Regions from separate parts of the Microbacterium sp. R1 genome, predicted to be linked through region 3. Evidence: predicted binding sites of a transcription regulator. Region 3 holds the regulator's gene; each other region holds the start of a gene.

Region 1 (7,388 bases), on a different contig from region 3:
GTCAGCGGCTCAGCGTCGCCCACGCCCTGCTGGGCGATCCCGGCGCGCTCGTGTTCGACGAACCGGCCAACGGACTCGACCCCGAGGGAATCCGCTGGATGCGACTCCTGATGCGTCGCCTCGCGGACGAAGGGCGCACGGTCCTCGTGTCGTCGCACGTCCTCAGCGAAGTCGAGCAGGTCGCCGACAACGTGCTCGTGCTCTCGAAGGGCACGCTCGTGCTCTCCAGCGGGATCGAGACTCTCGCCGACCCCAAGGGCGGATCCGTCATCGTGGACGCCGCGGACCGTAGCTCGCTGACGACCGCGCTGCAGGAGGCCGGCTTCGACATCGAGGTGCTGCGTTCGGGCCTCACGGTGCGCGGCGGAGACGCCGGCACGGTGGGAGCGGTCGCCGCCGACGCGGGCATCGCCCTGAGCACCCTCGTCCAGCGAGGGCCGACACTCGAAGACGTCTTCATCGACCTGATGCGAGGTGGCCGGTTCGCCCCGAGCATCTCGGCGACGCCACCGCAGCTCGCTGCGACGGCCCCCGAAGACACCGCAGCGGAGGTCACCGCGGCGGAGGACATCGCTTCCGAAGACACCGCTTCCGAAGACACCGCAGCGGAGGTCACCGCGGCGGAGACCGCCGTGGCCGGGCCGGCTCCGGCCGACTCCGTGGTCGCGATCCCGGTGGCAGCCGCTGCCGCCTGGGCGGCTGAGGCCGCAGCCGCCCCTGCGGGCGAGGCCCCTGTCGACGACCTCGCCGCATCCGTGGACACGGGCGACCGCTCCGAGCACACGTCGGACGAATCGGACGTGCCTTCGTCCGACGCCTCGGCTTCGACGGACGAAGCTCCTGCCGCCGAACACGACGCGGAGCATGCGCAGGCCGAGCAGGCACCCTCCGAGGAGTCTCCGGAACGATCGTTCGATGAGATCCTGTTCGGCTCCGCCGCACCGGCCGAGGCAGCAGGCGATCAGGCAGCGGATCCGGCGAACGGAAACGAGCACCACAGCGGTGTCGAGGTCTTCGCCGATCTTCACGACGCACCCGAATCGACGCACACCGACGAGTCCGACGACCAGCTCGGCGCAGGCCCCACGGACGATGACGCTCTCGTGTCCACCTCTGACGAATCCGAATCCGAATCCGACTCCGACTCCTCCGACGATGTCGCTGCTGTCACCGCCGACGACGAGGATCCGCGCTCCGCGGCGGTGAGCTCCATGCTCGCGGCGGCTGCGCGCGCCTACTACGAGGACGAACCCAGGGATTACCCGCTGAGCGCCGAGAACCAGACGGCCGAGGAGCAGCACGGCGAGGGCGGCGTCTCCGACGAGGGCGCGCACTGGACCGTCGCATCCACCGGTGTCATCGACACGGTGCCGCTGGCCGCATCGACGGATTCCGGAGAGGCGGGCGACACCGCCGCATCCGAAGCCGAGGAGCCGGGCGCTGAGGAGTCCCCCACGGAGGAGTCGCCCACCGAGGAGTCTCTGCCCGACGGGTTCGGCGCTGACGAACACGGCACCGAGCAGTCCGGAACCGCCGACGCCGGTGCCGGCGAGCAGAGCGAGCCTGACGACGAACACCGTCACGACGAACACCGTCACGACGAGCACGGCCACGACGAACACGGTCGCAACTGAGCGACTCGGCTGACGAAGAACGCCCTCCGGCCTCTCGGCCCGGAGGGCGTTCCGCATTCAGAAGCGGGTCTACCGTGGATTCATAATCCTGAGCCGCCTCGCGTCAGGCAGGCCGAGGACGGATGACCGGACGACGGCGCCCCTTCGAGACCGGCACAGGCGCGGTCGCCACGATCTCCTCGACGTTGGCGGGCTCATCCGACACGTCGAGTCGCAGAGCCTGCGTGAGCGCGAGCCCGTGGCTCGTGGTGAGGATCAGACGGCGGTACTGCTCGTCGCCCTCGAGATCGATCACGACGCTCGGACGACGGCGACGGATCAGCACGAAGTCGAGGCTGCCCGCGGCCTTCCAGCTGCCGGCAGCGAGGACGCCGGGGATGTGCGTGCCGGGGTTCGGCACGCCGCGGAGCCAGGTCCAGGCATCTTCGGTCAGCTGCACCTTGGCGATGGTGTCGCGCGCGATCCGGAGGTTGTCACGGTGGAAGGTGGCGGCACGTTCGATCGGCGAGAGCACGACCTCCAGTTGCGTCTGGTCCAGCAACAACGTCACCATGTCCCCCAGTCTGCCAGCGTGGCCCTGCCAGTTGTCTGGAAGTTGCTCACAGGAACGCAACGATCCCTTGTCGATCAGCACCAGTCATCCACATCCCCTTCCTCTATTCGAACATATGTACTATACTCGACTCATGCCTCCCTCCACGAACGACATCGATCAGCGCGAGACGCTGCTCGACGCGTGGGTGGAGAAGCGCCGACGCATCGCGATCCTCGAGGCAGAAGCGTCTGCGCTGCTCGCCGATCGTCTGCGGCTGCAGGAAGAAGATGTCCACGAGCAGCCGCAGCACCGCGAGGCGATCCACCGCTCGATGATCGCCGAGTACTCGGCGGCCGGTCGCGTGTCGAAGGGCAGCATCGAGTACGCCTTCACAGACGCCCTCTTCCTCGAGGCCGAGCACCCGGTCGTCAGAGACGCGTTCCGACGCGGCGCGATCAGTGCGGCACACGTTCGAGAGATCGTGCGCGAGGGCGCCATCGTGCGGCAGGCCGTTCGCGATGGTCGAGCCGCCACCGAGGCGCTCACCCTGTACGACACTGCCGCACTCGTCGTCGCGGAGCAGGATTCTCCCGCACGCACCCGCGCGATGGTGCGCCGCGTCGCGTCGTCCCTCGCCTGCGAGACCGCGGTCGAGCGCCATCGGCGGGCATACGGGGAGCGGTCAGTCACGCTGCGGTCGCTCGACGACGGCCTCGCGCTGCTGCAGGTCGTGCTGCCGGAGCATCTCGCCCACGCGATCCTCGACCGACTGACCCGGCTCGCACAGCACGTCATCGCCACACGAGGCGACCATCCCTCTCCGGGCGATGACACACCGGCGCTGTCCTCGGACGACCTCGACTCGGGCGCCGATCGGGTCTTTCTGCAGGACCTGCGAGCCGACGACTCCCATCGCGAAGACCCTGTGCTCAACAGCCACCCGTACGACAGCGAGCCACCCTGCGGACCGGACACCGGCGACGCACGCGTCGACGCCCACGTCATCTTCGGCGACGGAGACACCTTCACGACGGATCCGTCACTCGGTGTCCCATCCGCCCCGACCGATGAGCGAGGCATCGATGCGGTCCGCACCGACCTGCTCAGCGACCTGCTCCTGACCACGGATCCCTCTGCCGCGGCGGGCACAGCTCTGGAGGGCATCCACGCCCGCATCCAGGTCACGATCGCTGCCGAGACGCTGGCCGGAATCGACGAACGGCCTGCCGAGCTCGACGGCATCGGTGCACTGCACCCCGACATCGCCCGCGACCTCGCCGGACGCAACGGCGGCTGGTCCCGCCTCTTCCTCGACCGCGCCGGCATCGTGACGGCCACAGCCGCCTACGCCCCGACGGCGGCGATGCGGCGGCATCTCCAGGCCAGAGACCAGCACTGTCGATTCCCCGGGTGCCGCACACCCGTCCACCGGTGTCAGATCGACCATAATCACGACCATGCGAAGGGCGGAGCGACGTCGATCGACAACCTGAGCCACTTCTGCGTCGGGCACCACGCGCTGAAGCATCCCGACATCGCCGAGAAGCACCGATGGCGCGCGAGACAGACCCCCGGCGGCGACATCGAGTGGACCAGCCCGCTCGGCCGGTGCTACACCGACGCATCACCGCGCCGCGTCATGTTCGTCTGACCGCGGTCCCGAACGAGCCCACACGGACGCGCGGTCACGAACGCGCGGTCCTGGGACGCGCCCTCACGAACGCACAGTCACCAACGCGCGGTTATGGACGAGCAGCTGCGGCCGCAGCGGCCGCGGCAGGAAGAGCGGCTTCGATCTGCTGCAGCTCGTCCTCACCGTGGGCCGCGGTCAAGAACCACGCCTCGAAGACGCTCGGGGGAAGCGCCACCCCCTGCTCACGCAGCGAGTGGAAGAACGGCGCGTAGCGGAACGACTCCTGAGCCTGAGCTTCGGCGTAGTCCCTCGGCGCCGACGCCCGGAACGAGGCGTTGAACAGGTTGCCCGCGGTGGCCACCGCGTGCGTCACGCCGGCGTCGGTGAGGGCCGCGTCGAGGGCGGTAGAGACTCGAAGAGATGCGGCGTCCACCGTCGCATAGACCTCCGGTGTCGCGAGCCGCAGCGTCGCGAGACCCGCTGCGACCGAGAGCGGATTCCCCGAGAGAGTGCCCGCCTGGTAGACCGGCCCGAGGGGAGCGAGCAGATCCATGACATCGGCTCGACCACCGAGCGCGGCCAGGGGCATGCCTCCACCGACAACCTTGCCGAACGTGAAGATGTCCGGCAGGTAGTCCTCGCCCGCAGCTGCCTGCAGACCCCAGAACCCTGCCGGGTGCACCCGGAATCCGGTGAGCACCTCATCGAGGATCATCAACGCTCCGTGGGCGTGGGCAGTCTCCGCGATCAGACGGTTGAAACCGGGCAGCGGGGCCACGACGCCCATGTTCGCGGCCGAGGCTTCGACGATGACCGCGGCGATGCGCTGGCCATGCTCCGCGAACACCGCAGCCAGCGCCTCGGGATCGTTGTACCCGATCACGAGCGTCTGCGCCGCGATCGGTGCCGGGACACCTGCCGACCCCGGAAGCGCGAGCGTCGCGACGCCGGAACCTGCTTCGGCGAGAAGGCCATCCGAATGCCCGTGATAGTGACCGGCGAACTTCACCAACAGGTCGCGACCCGTGGCGCCCCGCGCAAGGCGGATGGCCGTCATGGTCGCCTCAGTACCCGTGGAGACCAGACGCACGCGCTCGACAGGACGGATCTCGCCGAACCGCACACGGTCGGCGATCAACGCGGCGAGCTCGACCTCGCCCTCCGTCGGAGCGCCGAACGACAGGCCACGAGCTGCGGCCTCCTGCACCGCGGCGACGATCTCCGGGTGCGCGTGCCCCAGCAGCGCAGGGCCCCACGACGCGACGAGGTCGACATAGTCGCGGCCGGCGGCATCCGTGACCTTCGCCCCCTTCGCCGAAGCGAGGAACCGCGGCGTCCCGCCCACCGAACCGTAAGCACGCACCGGGGAGTTGACCCCACCGGGGATGACCGCGCGGGCAGCGGAGAACAGGTCGTCGTTACGGTCGTTCATGAAAGGAGTGCTCCTCGGTGAATCAGTCGCGCAGCCAGCCGGCCGCTTCGGTGGCCCAGTAGGTGAGCACCGCATCCGCACCGGCGCGGCGGATGGAGAGAAGGGACTCGAGAACGGCTGCTCGACGATCGATCCACCCGTTCGCACCGGCGGCCTCGATCATCGCGTACTCGCCGGAGACCTGATATGCCCACACCGGAATGCTCACGGTGTCGCGCACCTCGCGGAGCACGTCGAGGAAGGCCATCGCCGGCTTCACCATGACGATGTCCGCACCCTCGGCCTCGTCCACCACTGCTTCGCGCACGCCCTCGCGACGGTTTCCCGGATCGAGCTGGTACGTGCGACGGTCGCCCTTCAGCTGAGAGTCCACTGCCTCCCGGAAAGGTCCGTAGAACGCGCTCGCGTACTTCGCCGCATAGGCCAGCAGGAGCGTGTCCGTGAAGCCCTCACTGTCGAGCGCCCTGCGGATCACGGCGACCTGGCCGTCCATCATGCCGGACAGCCCGAGCAGCTGCGACCCCGCGCGCGCCTGGGAGAGAGCCATCGCGGTGTACCGTTCGAGCGTCGCATCGTTGTCGACGGAGCCGTCGGCCGCGAGCACGCCGCAGTGTCCGTGGTCGGTGAACTCATCGAGACACAGATCGGTCTGCACGACGAGCGCGTCGCCGACCTCTGCCGCCAGCGCTTCGGTTGCGACGTTGAGGATCCCATGCGGATCATCGGCACCCGAGCCGAGGGCGTCGCGCACCTCGGGGACGCCGAACAGCATCACGCCGCCGACCCCCGCATCCGCAGCCTCGACCGCGGCCGCACGCAGCGAATCGAGAGAATGCTGAGCGACACCGGGCATCGACCCGATCTGCACGGGCTCCGTGATGCCCTCTCGCACGAACAGCGGGAGGACGAGCTGCCCCGGCAGCAGCGAGGTCTCGCGCACCAGATCGCGCACTGCGCGAGACTGCCGCAGTCGTCTCAGTCGCACGTCGGGGAAGCTCACGGCGCGAACTCGTCGGCCGCGTGCGGAAGGGTGAAGTGCGAGACGGCCTCGATCAGGGCGTCGATCGTCTGACGGTCGGCAACCACCGACACGGGAAGCCCGGCGCGCTGCGCGTCTTTCGCGGTGCGGGGGCCGATAGCCGCGAGCAGGGTGTCGTCGGGGATCTCCGGGAACTGCTCGCGCACCTGCTCGGCGACCGAACCGCTCGTGATGAGGATCGCGTTGATCCGACCGTTCTCCACATCGCGGCGGATCCGCTCCGTGACCGGGACGCCGACCGTGCGATACGCCACGACACCGTGCACATCATGGCCCGCTTCGGAGAGCAGTCGGCTGAGCACGGGCTTCGCGATCTCGCTGCGCAGCGCGAGGATGCGGCGCGGCTCCTTCTCGAGGGCGATGAGCTGCTGTGCCATCCCCTCTGCGGAGTTGTCCTGCTCCGGGACCAGCGTGACCTCGTAGCCGACCGCCTGCAGAGCCGCCGCGGTCGTCTCGCCGACAGCGGCGATCTTGGTCGAACGCGGCACGACCGCCCTGTGGGCGAAGAGCACGTCGACGGTGGTGGCGCTCGTGACCGTCAGCCAGTCGAACTCCCCGGCGGCCAGCTGCGCCAACGCCGAGTCGAGCGTCGCCTGGTCGGTCGTCGGCGCGAAGTTGATGAGCGGGGCGACGACGGGGACCGCGCCCAGCGCGCGCAGGCTCGCGGCGACGCTGTCGCCCCACGGCCCGCCACGGGGCACGAGGATGCGCCAGCCGTCCAGCGGTCGGTCCTGCTTGATTTCGGAAGTGGTCATGAGGATTGCTCTCGGGATACGAGGCCGGCCGCCCCTTGATCGAGCAGCCGACGGGCAACAGTGAACCCGAGCTCGCGCGCTGCGTGCATCGGGTCTGCACCATCGGCAGCATCCGCTCCATTGCCACTGCCGTTTCGACGAATATACTCCCCGTTCAGGTCTTCCGTGACGTCGAGGCCGATCCGGCGACCCCCGTCAGCGGCGTACACGACGGTCCTGACGCGGATCGAGGAGCCGTCGACGACGGCGTGAGCGGCCATCGGTGCCTGGCACCCGGCATCCAGGCCCTGCAGGATCGCGCGCTCGACGGTGATGGCCAGACGCGTGTCGGTGTCGTCGAGACCGGCGAGGGCCGTGAGC
Region 2 (7,388 bases), on a different contig from region 3:
ATGACGTCGCGGTCGGTGCCGCCTGGTATCGGGTGCTTCCGCAGAACGAGCCGGGATTCGGTTTCATCGGCATCGCGGTCCCCGAGCTGATCATCGGCGTGCACCCGCTCTGGCGCGCTCGGGGTGTTGGTCGGTCCCTGCTGCGCGGCATCGTGCAGCTCGCCGGGTCCCAAGGCCATGCCAGGATCAGCTTGAGCGTGGAGCGGGACAACTTCGCGCGCAATCTGTATCGTGCGGAAGGGTTCGCCGTGGTGGGTCAGGGGTCGACGCGCGACACGATGGCTCGCGGTACGGGGTAGCGTACGCTCTCTGCGATCCGTGGAAAGCCGCGTCATTACGCGGCGATGTCGCCTGTTGGACGTAACGTGAGAGCATGGCCAGGAGTACCACGAAGACAGAGCGCGCGTCGACGAGCGCACCGTCGCGCCCCAAGCGGCAGACGGCTCCCAAGGCCACGCCCGCTCGCAAGGCCCAACCCGCTCCCAAGAAGTACATCGACGAGGCCGACAAGCCTCCCGTCGCCGTCCGTGCCTGGGTCGGGCTGGCGCACGGGGTCGGAGGACTCTTCCGCGCGTTCGGCCCTGAGACCCTCGAGAAGGACGACCGTCGCGACGGCTTCCCGTTCTTCCTCGTGCTCCTCGCCGTGCTCGGTGCGGTCAACGAGTGGTTCTTCATCGGCAACGAGGTCGCAGCGAACATCAGTGCCTACTCGGTGGGTCTCTTCGTCGGACGCGTGGCCTTCATCATGCCCGTGCTGCTCCTCCTGCTCGCCGGATGGCTGTTCCGGCACCCGTCCTCCGTCCACGACAACGGTCGTATCGGCATCGGCTTCGGCATGTTCGTCCTCGCCCTCGCGGGGATCTTCCATGTCGCAGGGCCTCGCCCGCATCCGAACCAGGGGATGCCTGCGCTCAGCGAGTCGGGCGGTCTGCTGGGCTGGCTGGTGGGGCAGCCGCTGACGTACCTCACCGACATCCCGGCGTACATCGTGCTGTCGCTGCTCGTGGCACTCAGCATCCTGATCCTCACCAAGACACCGCCGAATCGCATCGGTTCGCGCCTCGGGGACCTCTACGCCTGGATGTTCGACGCGGAGCGACCGGAGAAGCCGGCGAAGGACGCCGCAGCGATCGACGATGCGGACAAGACCGATGACCCCGACGTACTGCCGTGGTGGCGCCGGAACAAGACCGGCCGCGAAGAGGACCCGGATGAGGGCACACTCGATTCCGACGACATCACCGCGCTCCTGACCACCTCCGATCCCACGCCTGCGTACGACCAGGCAGTGGTCGTCGAGAATCCTTACGACGCGGCCACCGAGGTGCTGTCCGAGGTCAGGTCGGTCGCCGACTCGCTCGCCGAGCAGCAGACCACGGCCCTGCTTGATGACTCCTCCGAGACAGGAGAGGTGCCGGAACTACCCGGTCTCGACGGGTTCGGCACCGATGGTCCGGGCGACCGCGGCCCGCAGGCCCCCGTCACGCCATACATCCTCCCGTCTCCCGGACTCCTGGTCGAAGGCCCGCCGCCCGTCATGCGCTCAGAGGCGACCGACAAGGTGATCGAGCAGATCACCAGCGTGCTGTCGCAGTTCAAGGTCGATGCCAAGGTAACCGGCTTCTCCCGTGGACCGACGGTCACGCAGTACGAGGTCGAGGTGGGCCACGGCGTCAAGGTCGAGAAGATCCTGCAGCTGAGTAACAACTTCGCCTACGCCGTGGCCTCGAACGACGTGCGCATCCTCTCGCCGATCCCGGGCAAGAGCGCGATCGGCATCGAGATCCCGAACGCCGACAAGGAGATGGTGGCTCTCGGCGATGTGCTGCGCTCGCCCGCTGCGCAGAAGAGCACGCACCCGATGACCATCGGCGTTGGCAAAGACGTCGGCGGCAACATCGTCATCGCGAACCTCGCGAAGATGCCGCACCTCCTCGTGGCCGGCTCCACCGGTTCGGGTAAGTCGAGCTTCGTGAACTCCATGATCACGAGTCTGCTGATGCGTGCCCGCCCGTCCGACGTGCGCATGGTGCTGATCGACCCGAAGCGTGTCGAGCTGACCAGCTACGCCGGTGTCCCGCATCTGATCACGCCCATCATCACGAACCCGAAGAAGGCGGCGGAGGCGCTGCAGTGGGTCGTGAAGGAGATGGACATGCGGTACGACGATCTCGCGTCGTTCGGTTTCCGGCACATCGACGACTTCAACCGGGCTGTCCGCGCGGGCGAGGTCGAGCTCCCGGTGGGCAGCGAGCGTGTCCTGAAGCCGTACCCGTACCTTCTGGTGGTCGTCGATGAGCTCGCCGACCTCATGATGGTCGCCCCTCGCGACGTCGAGGACTCGATCGTCCGCATCACGCAGCTCGCACGTGCCTCCGGCATCCATCTCGTGCTAGCGACTCAGCGCCCGAGCGTCGACGTCGTGACGGGCCTGATCAAGGCCAACGTCCCGTCACGACTCGCCTTCGCCGTGACGAGCGTCACGGACAGCCGGGTCATCCTCGACAGCCCCGGTGCCGACAAGCTCATCGGTCAAGGTGACGCCCTGTTCTCGCCGATGGGCTCATCGAAGCCGTTCCGCCTCCAGGGCGCGTGGGTCGATGAGAAGGAGATCGACGCGGTCGTCAAGCACGTCACCCGTCAGGCACGTCCGGACTACCGTCCGGATGTGCAGGAGGCGATGGAGCCGACGAAGAAGAAGGAAGTCGACGAGGACATCGGGGATGACCTGGAGCTGCTGCTCGCAGCCGCCGAGCTCATCGTCTCCTCGCAGTTCGGATCGACGTCGATGCTCCAGCGCAAGCTCCGCGTCGGGTTCGCGAAGGCAGGTCGTCTCATGGATCTGCTCGAGTCGCGCGAGATCGTCGGCCCCTCCGAGGGGTCGAAGGCGCGAGACGTGCTGGCGACCGCCGAGCAGCTCCCGCAGGTGATGGCCAAGTTGCGCGGAGACGACGTTCCGGCACCGACATCGGCATCGGCTGCGCCTGCGGTTCCGCCCGTCCCGCCGCTCCCGCAGACGCATGACCCGATCGCGGCTCAGTACGAGGGTCTTCCCGAGGTGGAAGCTGAGGGCGACGAAGATGCCTGGGGCTTGACGGGACGCGACTGATGGCGATCCCACGGCAGCTCCCCAACGCCATCACGGTCGCGCGCATCCCGCTGGCCGTCGTCTTCTTCGTCCTGCTCCTGCTGGGTGGCACCTATGGGTTCTCGGACCCGGGTCTCCGCTGGGCGGCCGGAGTCATCTTCATCGTCGGGATCTCGACGGACTGGGTCGACGGGTACCTCGCCCGCAAGTACGACATCGTCAGTGATTTCGGCAAGCTCTGGGATCCGATCGCCGACAAGATGCTCACCGGTGCCGGCTTCATCGGGCTCGCGATTCTGGGCGAGGTCAACTGGTGGATCGTCGCGATCATCCTCGTGCGCGAATGGGGCATCACGATCCATCGGCTCATGGTGGCCAGCGAACACGTCGTGGCCGCGGCCTGGATGGGCAAGATCAAGACCGCGTTCCAAGGGGTGGCGCTCGGGTGGGCACTCCTCCCGCTGCACTACGTCATCGGTCTCGACGCCTGGACATTGATCACCTTCATCCTCATGCTCATCGTCCTGGTCCTCACGGTGGCGAGCGGCATCGACTACGTCGTGGCGCAGGTACGCGGGTCGCGCCGGAAGTCATGAGTCAGGCGGCAGCCGAGGTCCTCGCTGCGCTGGGCCGACGAGGATGGAAGCTCGGCGTGGCCGAATCCCTGACCGGGGGCGCCCTGTGCGCCGATCTCGTCGCGGTTCCCGGAGCGTCAGCCGTGCTGCTCGGAGGCGTCGTGGCATATGCCACGCCGGTCAAGTCGTCCGTGCTGGGCGTGGATGAGGGCCTGCTGTCGAGATACGGGCCGGTGCATCCGCAGGTCGCACTGGAGATGGCAGACGGCGTCAGACGCGTCGTCGGCGTCGACGGCGAGGCTGCCGATGTGGGGGTGTCCACGACCGGGATCGCCGGACCGGTGTCTCCGGACGGGCAGCCCGTCGGCACGGTGCACATCGGCGTCGTCACCCCCGCGGCATCGCGGACCAGGGCGTTTCTCTTCGTCGGCGACCGGGAATCGATCCGGGCGCAGACGGTGGACGCGGCACTCCAGGAGATGCTCGCCCTGCTCTCGGAATAGCAGAGCCCTGCGGCTGGTTGTCTCTGATGTGCTCACACGTAAACCACAGAGTGCAGGAGTAGATTCTGTGCACGCCAGGGGTACTAGACTGGCTGTCTCATCGGGGGAGACCTCGAGCGAACACATGGGGAGGAGGTTCCGATGATTCTTGTACGACAGGAAATCGGCGATGTGCTGAGGGACTTCCGCCTGCAGAAGGGGCGTACGCTCCGGCAGGTCGCCAGCAAGGCATCGGTCGCACTCGGCTACCTCAGCGAGGTGGAGCGCGGTCAGAAAGAGGCTTCGAGCGAGATCCTCGCCTCGGTCGCAGACGCTCTCGACGTCCCCATCTCGACGATCATGCGCGAAGTCGGTGACCGCATTTCGGTGCTCGAGGGCATTCAGGTCTTCCCTGACGTCGTTCCCGACGACCTCGTGGCGTCGGTCGAGCCTCAGCTCTCGCTGCACTGACCCCCGAATGGGGTGGTGATGCGTCGTAGCGAGTTCCTTCGCGCCGTCGAGACCGAGTTCGGGCTGAGGGCTTCCTCTCTGGTCAACGACCTCGGCCTGAGTGCCGTAGGTGGGCGTACCGCTCTCGAAGCTCTCGCCGACGGCACGCCGCCGCGAGACATCTGGCTGGCGCTGTGCGCGGAGATGGACGTTCCCGAGGACAGGCGCCACGGAGTCGGACGGCAGGAGCCGCGGCGGCGCTGACCGACGCCGTCCGCCCGCTACGGAACACGACACTCCATTTGCGGCGTGTCGTCGAAGATCCGTTCGAAGCGGGCGTAGTCTTCTGCACAAGTGGTCCAGAGCGTTTGTTCTGCACTGTATGTGAGATCGTCGCACCGATGTCGGTGGTCCCTCCTACGGTGGAAACAAGCCGAAGAGCCATTACGCCTTGTCGGAGAGTTTCTCCCAACCGGAAGAGCCGCGACAGCCTACAGGCGGCATCACGCGCGCAGAAGGAGCACATCATGCCATCACCCGCCGACCGCGAGAAGTCCCTCGAGACCGCCCTCGCTCAGATCGACCGCCAGTTCGGAAAGGGCTCGGTCATGCGGCTGGGCAGCGATGAGCGTGCCCCTGTGGCCGTCATCCCGACCGGCTCCATCGCCCTCGACGTCGCCCTCGGCGTGGGAGGACTGCCGCGTGGCCGAATCGTAGAGATCTACGGACCGGAGTCCTCGGGTAAGACGACTCTCACGCTGCACGCGATCGCCAACGCTCAGCGCGCCGGGGGAATCGCGGCGTTCATCGATGCCGAGCACGCGCTCGACCCCGACTATGCCGCGAAGCTGGGCGTCGACATCGATGCTCTCCTGGTGTCGCAGCCCGACACCGGTGAGCAGGCGCTCGAGATCGCCGACATGCTGGTGCGCTCCGGAGCTATCGACCTCATCGTCATCGACTCCGTCGCGGCGCTCGTGCCTCGTGCCGAGATCGAGGGCGAGATGGGCGACTCGCACGTGGGTCTGCAGGCGCGACTCATGTCGCAGGCCCTTCGTAAGCTCACCGGTGGTCTGAACCAGACCAACACCACCATGATCTTCATCAACCAGCTGCGTGAGAAGATCGGCGTCTTCTTCGGTTCCCCCGAGACCACCGCCGGCGGTAAGGCGCTGAAGTTCTACGCCTCGGTCCGCATGGACATCCGTCGTATCGAGACGCTGAAGGACGGAACCGATGCCGTCGGAAACCGCACCAGGGTCAAGGTCGTGAAGAACAAGATGGCGCCGCCGTTCAAGCAGGCGGAGTTCGACATCCTCTACGGCGTCGGCATCTCCCGCGAAGGCAGCCTGATCGACTTCGGCGTCGAACACGCCATCGTGAAGAAGTCGGGTTCCTGGTACACCTATGACGGTGATCAGCTGGGTCAGGGCAAGGAGAACGCACGCACGTTCCTGCTCAATAACCCCGACATCGCTCTGGCTATCGAGACGCAGATCAAGCAGAAGCTCGGTATCGGCGGGCCGTCCGCTGCCCCGGCCGCTGCCGATGAGCTCGCAGAGCGTCGTCCGGCCTGATGAACGACTCGCGTGGGGGCGATCCAGACCGGATCGCCCCCATCATCCCCCTCTTCGGCGGAACAGCGAAGAAACCAGGAGCGACGCCTTCCACGCCGGTCACGCAGTACGGCGAATCAGCGACACTGCCATCATCGCGAGGCGACGGGGATGCGGTCTGGCGTACGACCTGGGACTCTCCTCCAGGCGACCCTGCTTCCATCGACACAGCCGACGATGCAGCTCACACGGGAACCCCGAGTGAGCGCCATCCGGCGCGCGGGCGCAGGGATCCCTCCGGCGCCAGGAGCTCTCATCCCTCGCGGTCGGCTCCCAGGCTCCGCGCGCTCGACGCGACGGAAGGAGACGGCGCGACTCAGCAAGAGGCGTCACACGATGAGATCCGGGTCGCGGCCGAGGAGTCGCTCCTGCGAAAGCTGCGAGCCCGGTCGTTGTCGATCTCTGAAGCCCGGCAGGTGCTGCGTGGTGCGGGCCTCGATGGCAGTGCGATCAGCGATGTGATCGAGGACTTCTGCCGTCGTGGTTACCTCGATGATGCGGCCCTGGCCGGCGTCCTCGTGAGGTCGGGAGTGGATCGAAAGGGGCAGGGGAGAGTCGCTCTGTCTCGCGCGCTCGCTCAGCGGGGGATTCCGCGTGAGGTCATCGATAGCGCGCTCGAAGAGCTTCCGGACGACGACGACGAACGCGCGCTGGAGTTCGCCCGCACCAAGGCGCGGTCGATGACTCGACTCGACCCCGACGCGGCGCTCCGTCGTCTGGTGGGACAGCTTTCTCGTCGTGGCTACAACGGAGCGGTCGCCATGAAGGCGGCGAAGGTCGCGCTGCGCGAGGCTTCGTTCGGCGGAGCGACCTCAGGGGTGCGGTTCGTCGATTCCGACTGAGCAGTGAGCGCCGCTTCCGCACGGAAACGGCTCGTACAATGGGGTGATCATGACTATCCCGCGCAGCGAACCGACGATCATCGGCGCGTCGTCGGCAGCCGTCGACGTCGACGGCCGACAGCGATCGTATGAAGTACGCACCTTCGGGTGCCAGATGAACGTGCACGACTCGGAGCGCCTCTCGGGCTCGTTGGAGAGCGCAGGTTACGTCAGGGCAGTCGACGGTGCGGAAGCCGATGTGGTGATCATCAACACCTGCGCGGTCCGCGACAACGCCGCAGGCAAGCTCTACGGCACACTCGGCCATCTCGCGTCGGTCAAGCGCCGCAAAGACG
Region 3 (7,388 bases):
CCTCATCCTGCGCGAGGACGTCCCCACCTCGGGACGGGTCGCGGTGCTCGGGAGGGACCTGCGAGCCCTCGCGAACCGCAAGGTGCCGTACTTCCGCCGCCATATCGGGTCGGTGTTCCAGGACTTCCGGCTCCTCCCGTCGAAGACCGTCCATCAGAACGTCGCGTTCACGCTCCAGGTGACCGGTGCCTCCCGCGGCTTCATCCAACAGGCGGTGCCTGAGGCGCTCGCTCTGGTGGGCCTCGACGGCAAGCAGAAGCGGATGCCCCACGAACTGTCGGGCGGTGAGCAGCAGCGCGTCGCCATCGCGCGCGCTCTCGTCAATCGGCCCCAGGTTCTGCTCGCCGATGAGCCGACCGGAAACCTCGACCCTGCGACCTCGGTCGACATCATGCAGCTGCTCGCCCGCATCAACGCGGGGGGCACCACGGTACTGATGGCCACCCACGAGGCCGGTTTCGTCGATCAGATGCAGCGCCGCGTGATCGAGCTGCGCGACGGCGAGATGGTCCGCGATGAGGTGCATGGCGGATACGGCGACACGTCCAACATCCCGCGCCTCGTGCCAGAGGAAGTGCGTGGTGCGGCAGCCGCTGCCGCACTGACCGCCGTCCAGGAGGTGCAGCGCCAGACCGCCGATCTCTCGGTGGTGCGTGCCGCACTCGCAGAAGAGCTCGCCAGTCAGCGTCAGGCTGCGGCAGTAGTCGATCGCGACGGGGAGACGGTGGTTCCGCCCGCCCCGCGCACGGTCGAAGCGCCGGAGCCGCAGCCCGCGGTGCAGGAGGGCGCAGCTGCGAACGTCGTCGAGCCCCCCGCCGTGGTCGAGCCTCCCGCTGCCGTCGAACCTCCCGCGGTGGTCGAGCCGCCTTCGGCCGTCGAACCCGCTCCGGCGGCACGCCCGCGAACGCATCCGATCGTCCTGCCGACGGTCGACGTCGCCGAACTCGGTGTCGCGGATCGCCTCGGTCTCTCCGACGAGGACGACGAGGAAGTGGGCCCGACCTCATGAGAATCGGACTCATCCTGACCGAAGCCCTCGTCGGACTCCGGCGGAACATCTCGATGGTGATCTCCGTCGTGCTGGTCACCTTCGTGTCCCTGACCTTCGTGGGCGCCGCGATCCTCATGCAGGGGCAGATCGGCGTCATGCGCGGCTACTGGGCCGAGCGCGCCCAGGTGGCTGTGTACATGTGCTCGGCCGTGTCGGAATCCGAGACGTGTCTCGACGGTGCGGCGAGCGAGGAGCAGGTCGCAGCCGTGCGTGCGCAGCTCGAGGGCGACGCGCTCAAACCGCTCATCAGCTCGATGACCTTCGACACCAAGGAAGAGACCTACGCCAAACTCGTCGACCAGCTCGGCGCGGACCAGGCGAGCGTGCTCACTCCCGACCAGGCCTTCGAAGTGTTCTTCGTGACCATGAAGGATCCCGGCCAGTCCCAGGTGCTCGCCGAAGCCTTCAGCGGACAGGCTGGGGTCGAGCAGGTGAAGGATCAGCTGCAGTACCTGGAGCCCCTGTTCTCCGCTTTGACCGTCGCGACCTACATCGCGGTCGGGATCGCCGTGCTCATGCTCATCGCCGCGACTCTCCTGATCGGCACGACGATCCGCCTGTCCGCGTATGCGAGGCGCAAGGAGATCGGCATCATGCGCCTCGTCGGAGCGTCCAACCGCTTCATCCAGACCCCGTTCGTGCTGGAGGGCGTGTTCGCGGCCTTCCTGGGGTCGGCCCTGGCCAGCGCCGCGGTCGTCGCCGGCGTGCACTTCGGCGTCAACGGCTATCTGCGGGGAAGGGTGCCGTTCATCACGACGTGGGTCACGATGCAGGACGCGGCACTGGTCGTCCCGGTGCTGATCGGCATCGGAGTGATCCTCGCCGCCCTGTCCGCGGGCTTCGCGATCCGACGCTGGCTGCGCACCTGATAGCGTGAAAGGCTGCGCGGTCGGATCGATCGATCGGGCTCATCACGGCAACAGGAGAGCATCATGCCCAGGGAACGCGGAGAGAAGGTCGTCGCGACCAATCGTCGCGCACGTCACGACTACGCCATCGAGAAGTCGTACGAGGCGGGGATGGTGCTCACCGGCACCGAGGTCAAGTCGCTGCGTCAGGGACGAGCCAACCTCAGCGACGGCTACGCGTTCGTCAAGGGGAACGAGGTCTTCCTCGACTCGGTGCACATCCCGGAGTACTCGCAGGGGCATTGGACGAACCATTCGGCCAAGCGCATCCGCAAGCTGCTGCTGCACCGTGAGGAGATCGCGAAGATCGCCCACGCCGTCTCGGCAGGGGGATACACCCTCATCCCGCTGAAGCTGTACTTCTCCGACGGTCGTGCCAAGGTCGAGATCGCCCTCGCCAAAGGTAAGCGCGAGTACGACAAGCGACAGACCCTGCGTGAGCGTCAGGACACCCGCGAAGCCGACCGCGCCATGCGTCTGCGCAACCGCGTGGGGGAGTGACCCTCGCGGGGGAAGTCGTCCTCACAGACGCGGCTCGAAGCCGAACACACGGCCGAGGAACGTCAGCTCGCGCTCGAGGGCGTCGACGATCGTGTCGGCGCTGCGGAATCCGTGCCCCTCGGCGGGGTACAGCACATACTCGTGGTCGACTCCGCGTGCCGCGAGCGCGTCTCGGATCGCCTCGGACTGCGAGGGCGGAACCACGCGATCCTCGCCGCCCTGCAGCAGCAGCACGGGCGCGTCGATCCGGTCGGCGTGCGTGAGCGGTGAACGCTCCACGTACAGGTGCTCGTGCTCGGGGAGGGGACCGACCAGACCGTCGATGTACGACGCCTCGAAATCGTGGGTCTCCGCGACGAGCATGCGCAGATCGGCGACCCCGTAGCGGCTGATCCCGGCAGCGAAGGCTCCGCCCCGCACCAGCGCCGACAGCACGGTCCAGCCGCCGGCCGACCCGCCGCGGATCGCGATCCGGTCGGGGTCGGCCAGGCCCGCGTCCGCCAGACCGCGGGCCGCGGCGATCACGTCGTCGACATCGACGATGCCCCACTGGCCGTCGAGACGTTCACGGTATGAGCGGCCGTACCCCGTGGATCCTCCGTAGTTCACGTCGAGCACGCCGATGCCGCGGCTCGTGTAGAACGCGATCGCCTCGGACGCCGCCCCGGTGACGTGCGCCGTCGGCCCCCCGTGCACGAGGACGATGTAGGGCGGGAGCTCGCGATCGGGAGCCGTCGCGTGCGGGTTCGCCGGCGGGTACGCGAACGCGTGCACCTCTCCGTGCGGGCCCTGGATCTCGATCGGCATCGCAGCGGGCATCCACTGCGGATCGACCGGTTCGCCGCCGCGCACCGCCACGGTGGCACCCGATACGACGTCGACGCACCACAGCCCGGCGTTCGCACGCGAACCGTTGCCGGAGAGGAGCACGCGGGTGCCGTCGACATCGTCGACGCTCACATGGCCGTCTCCGGGGAACGAGATGACGTCGACGCGGTCGTCGGCAGCATCATCGGTATCGATCACCACGACCTCGTCGCGCCCGTTCGTCCGGACGGCGACGACACGGCCGTCGTCGAGCAGCTGATACCAGCGGTTGCCGAGGACCCAGAGTCCATAGCCCGTGTCGGCGTCCGAGGGTGAGACCTGCCGTGCGGTGCCGACCGGGACCACACCGTCCAGGGAGATGCGCTGCAGGGCCCAGCGCCCACCCGGATCATCGGCGAAGATCAGCTCCGAGTCGCTCAGCCACTCCGGCTGCAGCGCCGCCCGTGAGGGGATCGTGCGCGGAGTATCCTCACCGACCTCGGCGACCTGCACGTGCGCGTCCTCCCACGGCATGCGGCCCCTGTCCCACGCGACCCACGCGGCGCGGGTGCCGTCGGGGGAGAGCGCGGGATGGGCGAAGAAGCCATCGCCCTGCACGATCACCGTGATCGCGGACGCATCCTCGGCTGCGGAGCCGTCGAGCGGGATCTCGACGATCGCTCGGAGATGCGGCGTGCGGGAGAGGTCTTCGCGCACGGCCAGCAGTCGACCGGACTGCACACGCAGGCCGCCGTGGGAGGGCCCGGGAGGGGTGAGAGCAACGGGCTCGCCTCCCACGCTCAGACGATGAACCCGCTGGTCGTTCGCGTCGACGAAGTAGAGCGTGCCGTGCTCGTCCGCCGTCCACGCACCCCCGCCGTACTCGTGCACACGTGAGCGTGCGCTCCAGGGGGAGGGGAGGATCTCGGCTCCGGAGGAGCTCCGCACCGTCACGCGGCCCTTCTGGGCCGGCACCGACTCGCCCCACCAGATCTCCGAGCCGACGAAACGGGCGCCGTCGATGCGCGGTGAAGACGCGGCGACCGAGGCGGCGGAGAACGGGGATGACCAGGAACCGTAAGGGGACGACGACATGTCTCGAGCCTATGCGGCGTCGCACCGCGTGTGCGGCCACGCCGTGGGCCCGACCACTGTCCGCGCTGACCGGATCGAGGGTCAGACGGCGCGGAGCACCGCCACGACCTTGCCGAGGACGACGGACTCGTCGCCGAGGATGGGTTCGAATGCCGAGTTGCGGGGGAGGAGCCAGGTGTGGCCGTCCCGGCGGCGCAGCACCTTGACCGTCGCCTCGCCATCGAGCATCGCCGCGACGATCTCGCCGTTCTCCGCGCTGTTCTGGGAGCGGACCACGACCCAGTCGCCGTCGCAGATGGCGGCGTCGATCATCGACTCGCCGGAGACCTTGAGCATGAACAGGTCGCCCTTGCCCACCAACTGACGGGGGAGCGGGAAGATCTCCTCGACCTGCTGATCCGCGGTGATCGGCACGCCGGCGGCGATCCGTCCCACCAGGGGGACGAGCGCGGCGTCGCCTACGGGAGTCGCGACGTCGGCCGGGTTCTCGGTGCTGGCGCCCGGCAGATCGATGAGCACCTCCATCGCCCTGGTCTTCCCCGGGTCGCGGCGCAGGTAGCCACTCAGCTCGAGCTGTCCGAGTTGATGGGTGACGCTGGAGAGGGACTTGAGACCGACGGCGTCTCCGATCTCGCGCATGCTCGGCGGATAGCCGTGGTTCGCGATCGAGTTCTGGATGACCTCGAGGATCGCCATCTGCTTCGGGCTGAGGCTCTTCCGGCGGCGCGTGCGCGGTGCCTCCGACTCGGCGGCAGAGTTCTCGCTCATGGTGCTCCTTCAGTGCGTGATCCGACGTCCCTCTTCGAATGTCGGAGGCCCGTGGTGGGGTGTCCTTATCGAAACCGTATCCGAGAATCGGGCCGATCTGGAAGATCTGTTCGAGCGTGTCGGCCTCTTTCCCCGGTGTGGTTTCGAAGAATACTTGACAGATGTTCGAACTCGAAGATATCTTCGGTACGTAGCTTCGCATTCCCGGCTCCCGGCCGAGTCGTGAATGCGAACGCTACGCCAACTTCCCCGGCAGCCTCACCGCTCCGGGACAGGCTAAGGAGCACCACATGAGCAGCATCGGCTTCAGCACCGCAGCAGTCATCCCGGCATCGCCCCGTCCTTCGACGAGACTCCGGCTGACGACGCGTGGTCGCGCTGTACTGCTCGCCCTGGCGTCGGTGCCCCTCGCCGCCGGCATCGCGTTCGCGGCGCTCAGCGGCGGCAGCGCGGTCGCGTCGGGTGCCGACACCGCACCCGCCGGCGTCGAGACCGTCACCGTCATGCCCGGTGACACGCTCTGGTCCATCGCCACCGGCGTCGCGCCCGACGCCGACCCGCGCGATGTGATCGGCGACATCAGCCGGATGAACCTGTTGCGCGGCGGGGAGCTGCAGATCGGGCAGACTCTGGCGATCCCGGCTCAGTACGCGCGCTGATCCGGCGGAGGGCTCAGACGAGGAGTTCCTGGGGCGGCGACTTTGCGTCATCAACCTCAAGCGCCGCCTAGCATGGGAAGGGTGACCCTCTCCCTCAACGATCTCCCGCTACGTGACGATCTCCGCGGATTGAAGCCATACGGTGCTCCACAGGCGCCGCTTCCCATCGCGCTCAACGTGAATGAGAACACGCATCCGATCCCCGATGCGGTGGCGAGCGACATCCTCGATGACATCGCCGTCGCGATCCGTGATGTCAACCGCTACCCGGATCGTGAGTTCACCACGCTTCGCGAGTCTTTCGCGGAGTACCTGGGCCACGGTCTCGTCCCCGAGCAGATCTGGGCGGGCAACGGGTCCAATGAGGTGCTCCAGCACATCCTGCAGGCCTTCGGAGGCCCTGGTCGCACGGCTTTCGGGTTCGCGCCGACCTATTCGATGTACCCGCTCATCGCGCAGGGCACCGGTGCGCGGTGGATCGCCGGTACGCGTCAGCCCGACTACACCATCACTCCGGAGGAGGCGGCCGAGCAGGTGCGGGCCGCCGAGCCGGACGTGGTCATCCTCTGCTCTCCCAACAACCCCACCGGCACGCCGCTCGGACTCGACGTCATCGAAGCGGTGTATGAGGCTGCCAGGGGCATAGTGATCGTCGACGAGGCCTACCAGGAGTTCGCGCCGCATGACGCGGTCTCCGCACTGACGCTGCTCGAGGGGCGGCCGCGTCTGGCCGTCTCGCGCACGATGAGCAAGGCCTTCGCGTTCGCCGGAGCCCGTGTCGGGTATCTCGCGGCCGACCCGGCGTTCATCGACGCGCTGCGGTTGGTGCGTCTGCCGTACCACCTGAGCGCACTCACCCAGGCGGCGGCCATCGCGGCGCTGCGCAATGCCGACGTCATGCTCGGCATGGTCGAGGAGATCGTCGAGCAGCGCGACCGCATCACGGCGACTCTCGAGGCGCTGGGTTACCAGCCGCACGAATCCTGGTCGAACTTCGTGCTGTTCGGTGGAGTCTCCGACCCGAAGGCCACCTGGCAGCAGCTGTACGACCAGGGGGTGCTGGTACGCGATGTCGGCATCCCAGGACACCTGAGGGTGAGCGCGGGCACCGAGGCCGAGACCACCGCGTTCCTTGATGCTCTTGCCTCGATAGGATCGGCTTCATGAGCACTTCCGCACCGACCCCGCGCACCGCGAGCCGTGTGCGCCGCACGTCGGAGTCCACCGTCGAGCTCGAGCTGAACCTCGACGGGACCGGCGTGAGCCACATCGACACCTCGGTGCCCTTCTTCGACCACATGCTCACGGCGTTCGCGAAGCACTCGCTGACCGACCTCACCGTGCGCGCCTCGGGTGACACCCACATCGACGCACACCACACCGTGGAAGACGTCTCGATCGTGCTCGGACAGGCGATCCTCGAAGCCCTCGGCGACAAGTCCGGCATCTCCCGGTACGGAGACGCCCTCGTCCCCCTCGACGAGGCGCTCGCGCAGGCCGTGGTCGACATCTCGGGCCGCCCGTACCTCGTGCACACGGGGGAGCCCGAGGGGTTCGAGCACCACCTGATCGGCGGACACTTCACAGGGTCGCTCGTCC

Evidence for each region. Region 3 encodes LexA, which represses DNA repair genes until DNA is damaged. Its sites were predicted from a motif close to TCGAACANNTGTTCGA; they were not measured.
Region 1: the regulator LexA is predicted to act here: its motif matches at 2,295-2,310, upstream of ILP86_RS01850 (HNH endonuclease signature motif containing protein).
Region 2: the regulator LexA is predicted to act here: its motif matches at 4,911-4,926, upstream of recA (recombinase RecA).

The regions. Positions count from the first base shown of each region.
Region 1 is NZ_JADDUD010000001.1:385,319-392,706, reverse strand. It holds gene ILP86_RS01860 (ATP-binding cassette domain-containing protein) at 1-1,634, shown strand, start outside; gene ILP86_RS01855 (hypothetical protein) at 1,738-2,187, opposite strand; gene ILP86_RS01850 (HNH endonuclease signature motif containing protein) at 2,321-3,820, shown strand; gene ILP86_RS01845 (glutamate-1-semialdehyde 2,1-aminomutase) at 3,912-5,234, opposite strand; gene hemB (porphobilinogen synthase) at 5,257-6,234, opposite strand; gene ILP86_RS01835 (uroporphyrinogen-III synthase) at 6,231-7,028, opposite strand; gene hemC (hydroxymethylbilane synthase) at 7,025-7,388, opposite strand, start outside.
Region 2 is NZ_JADDUD010000001.1:1,649,155-1,656,542, forward strand. It holds gene ILP86_RS08130 (GNAT family N-acetyltransferase) at 1-299, shown strand, start outside; gene ILP86_RS08135 (DNA translocase FtsK) at 374-3,109, shown strand; gene pgsA (CDP-diacylglycerol--glycerol-3-phosphate 3-phosphatidyltransferase) at 3,109-3,684, shown strand; gene ILP86_RS08145 (CinA family protein) at 3,681-4,166, shown strand; gene ILP86_RS08150 (helix-turn-helix domain-containing protein) at 4,308-4,616, shown strand; gene ILP86_RS08155 (DUF3046 domain-containing protein) at 4,635-4,859, shown strand; gene recA (recombinase RecA) at 5,123-6,172, shown strand; gene ILP86_RS19595 (regulatory protein RecX) at 6,604-7,053, shown strand; gene miaB (tRNA (N6-isopentenyl adenosine(37)-C2)-methylthiotransferase MiaB) at 7,103-7,388, shown strand, end outside.
Region 3 is NZ_JADDUD010000005.1:35,689-43,076, reverse strand. It holds gene ftsE (cell division ATP-binding protein FtsE) at 1-1,009, shown strand, start outside; gene ftsX (permease-like cell division protein FtsX) at 1,006-1,920, shown strand; gene smpB (SsrA-binding protein SmpB) at 1,984-2,460, shown strand; gene ILP86_RS17065 (prolyl oligopeptidase family serine peptidase) at 2,482-4,362, opposite strand; gene lexA (transcriptional repressor LexA) at 4,444-5,130, opposite strand; gene ILP86_RS17055 (LysM peptidoglycan-binding domain-containing protein) at 5,421-5,789, shown strand; gene ILP86_RS17050 (histidinol-phosphate transaminase) at 5,871-6,956, shown strand; gene hisB (imidazoleglycerol-phosphate dehydratase HisB) at 6,953-7,388, shown strand, end outside.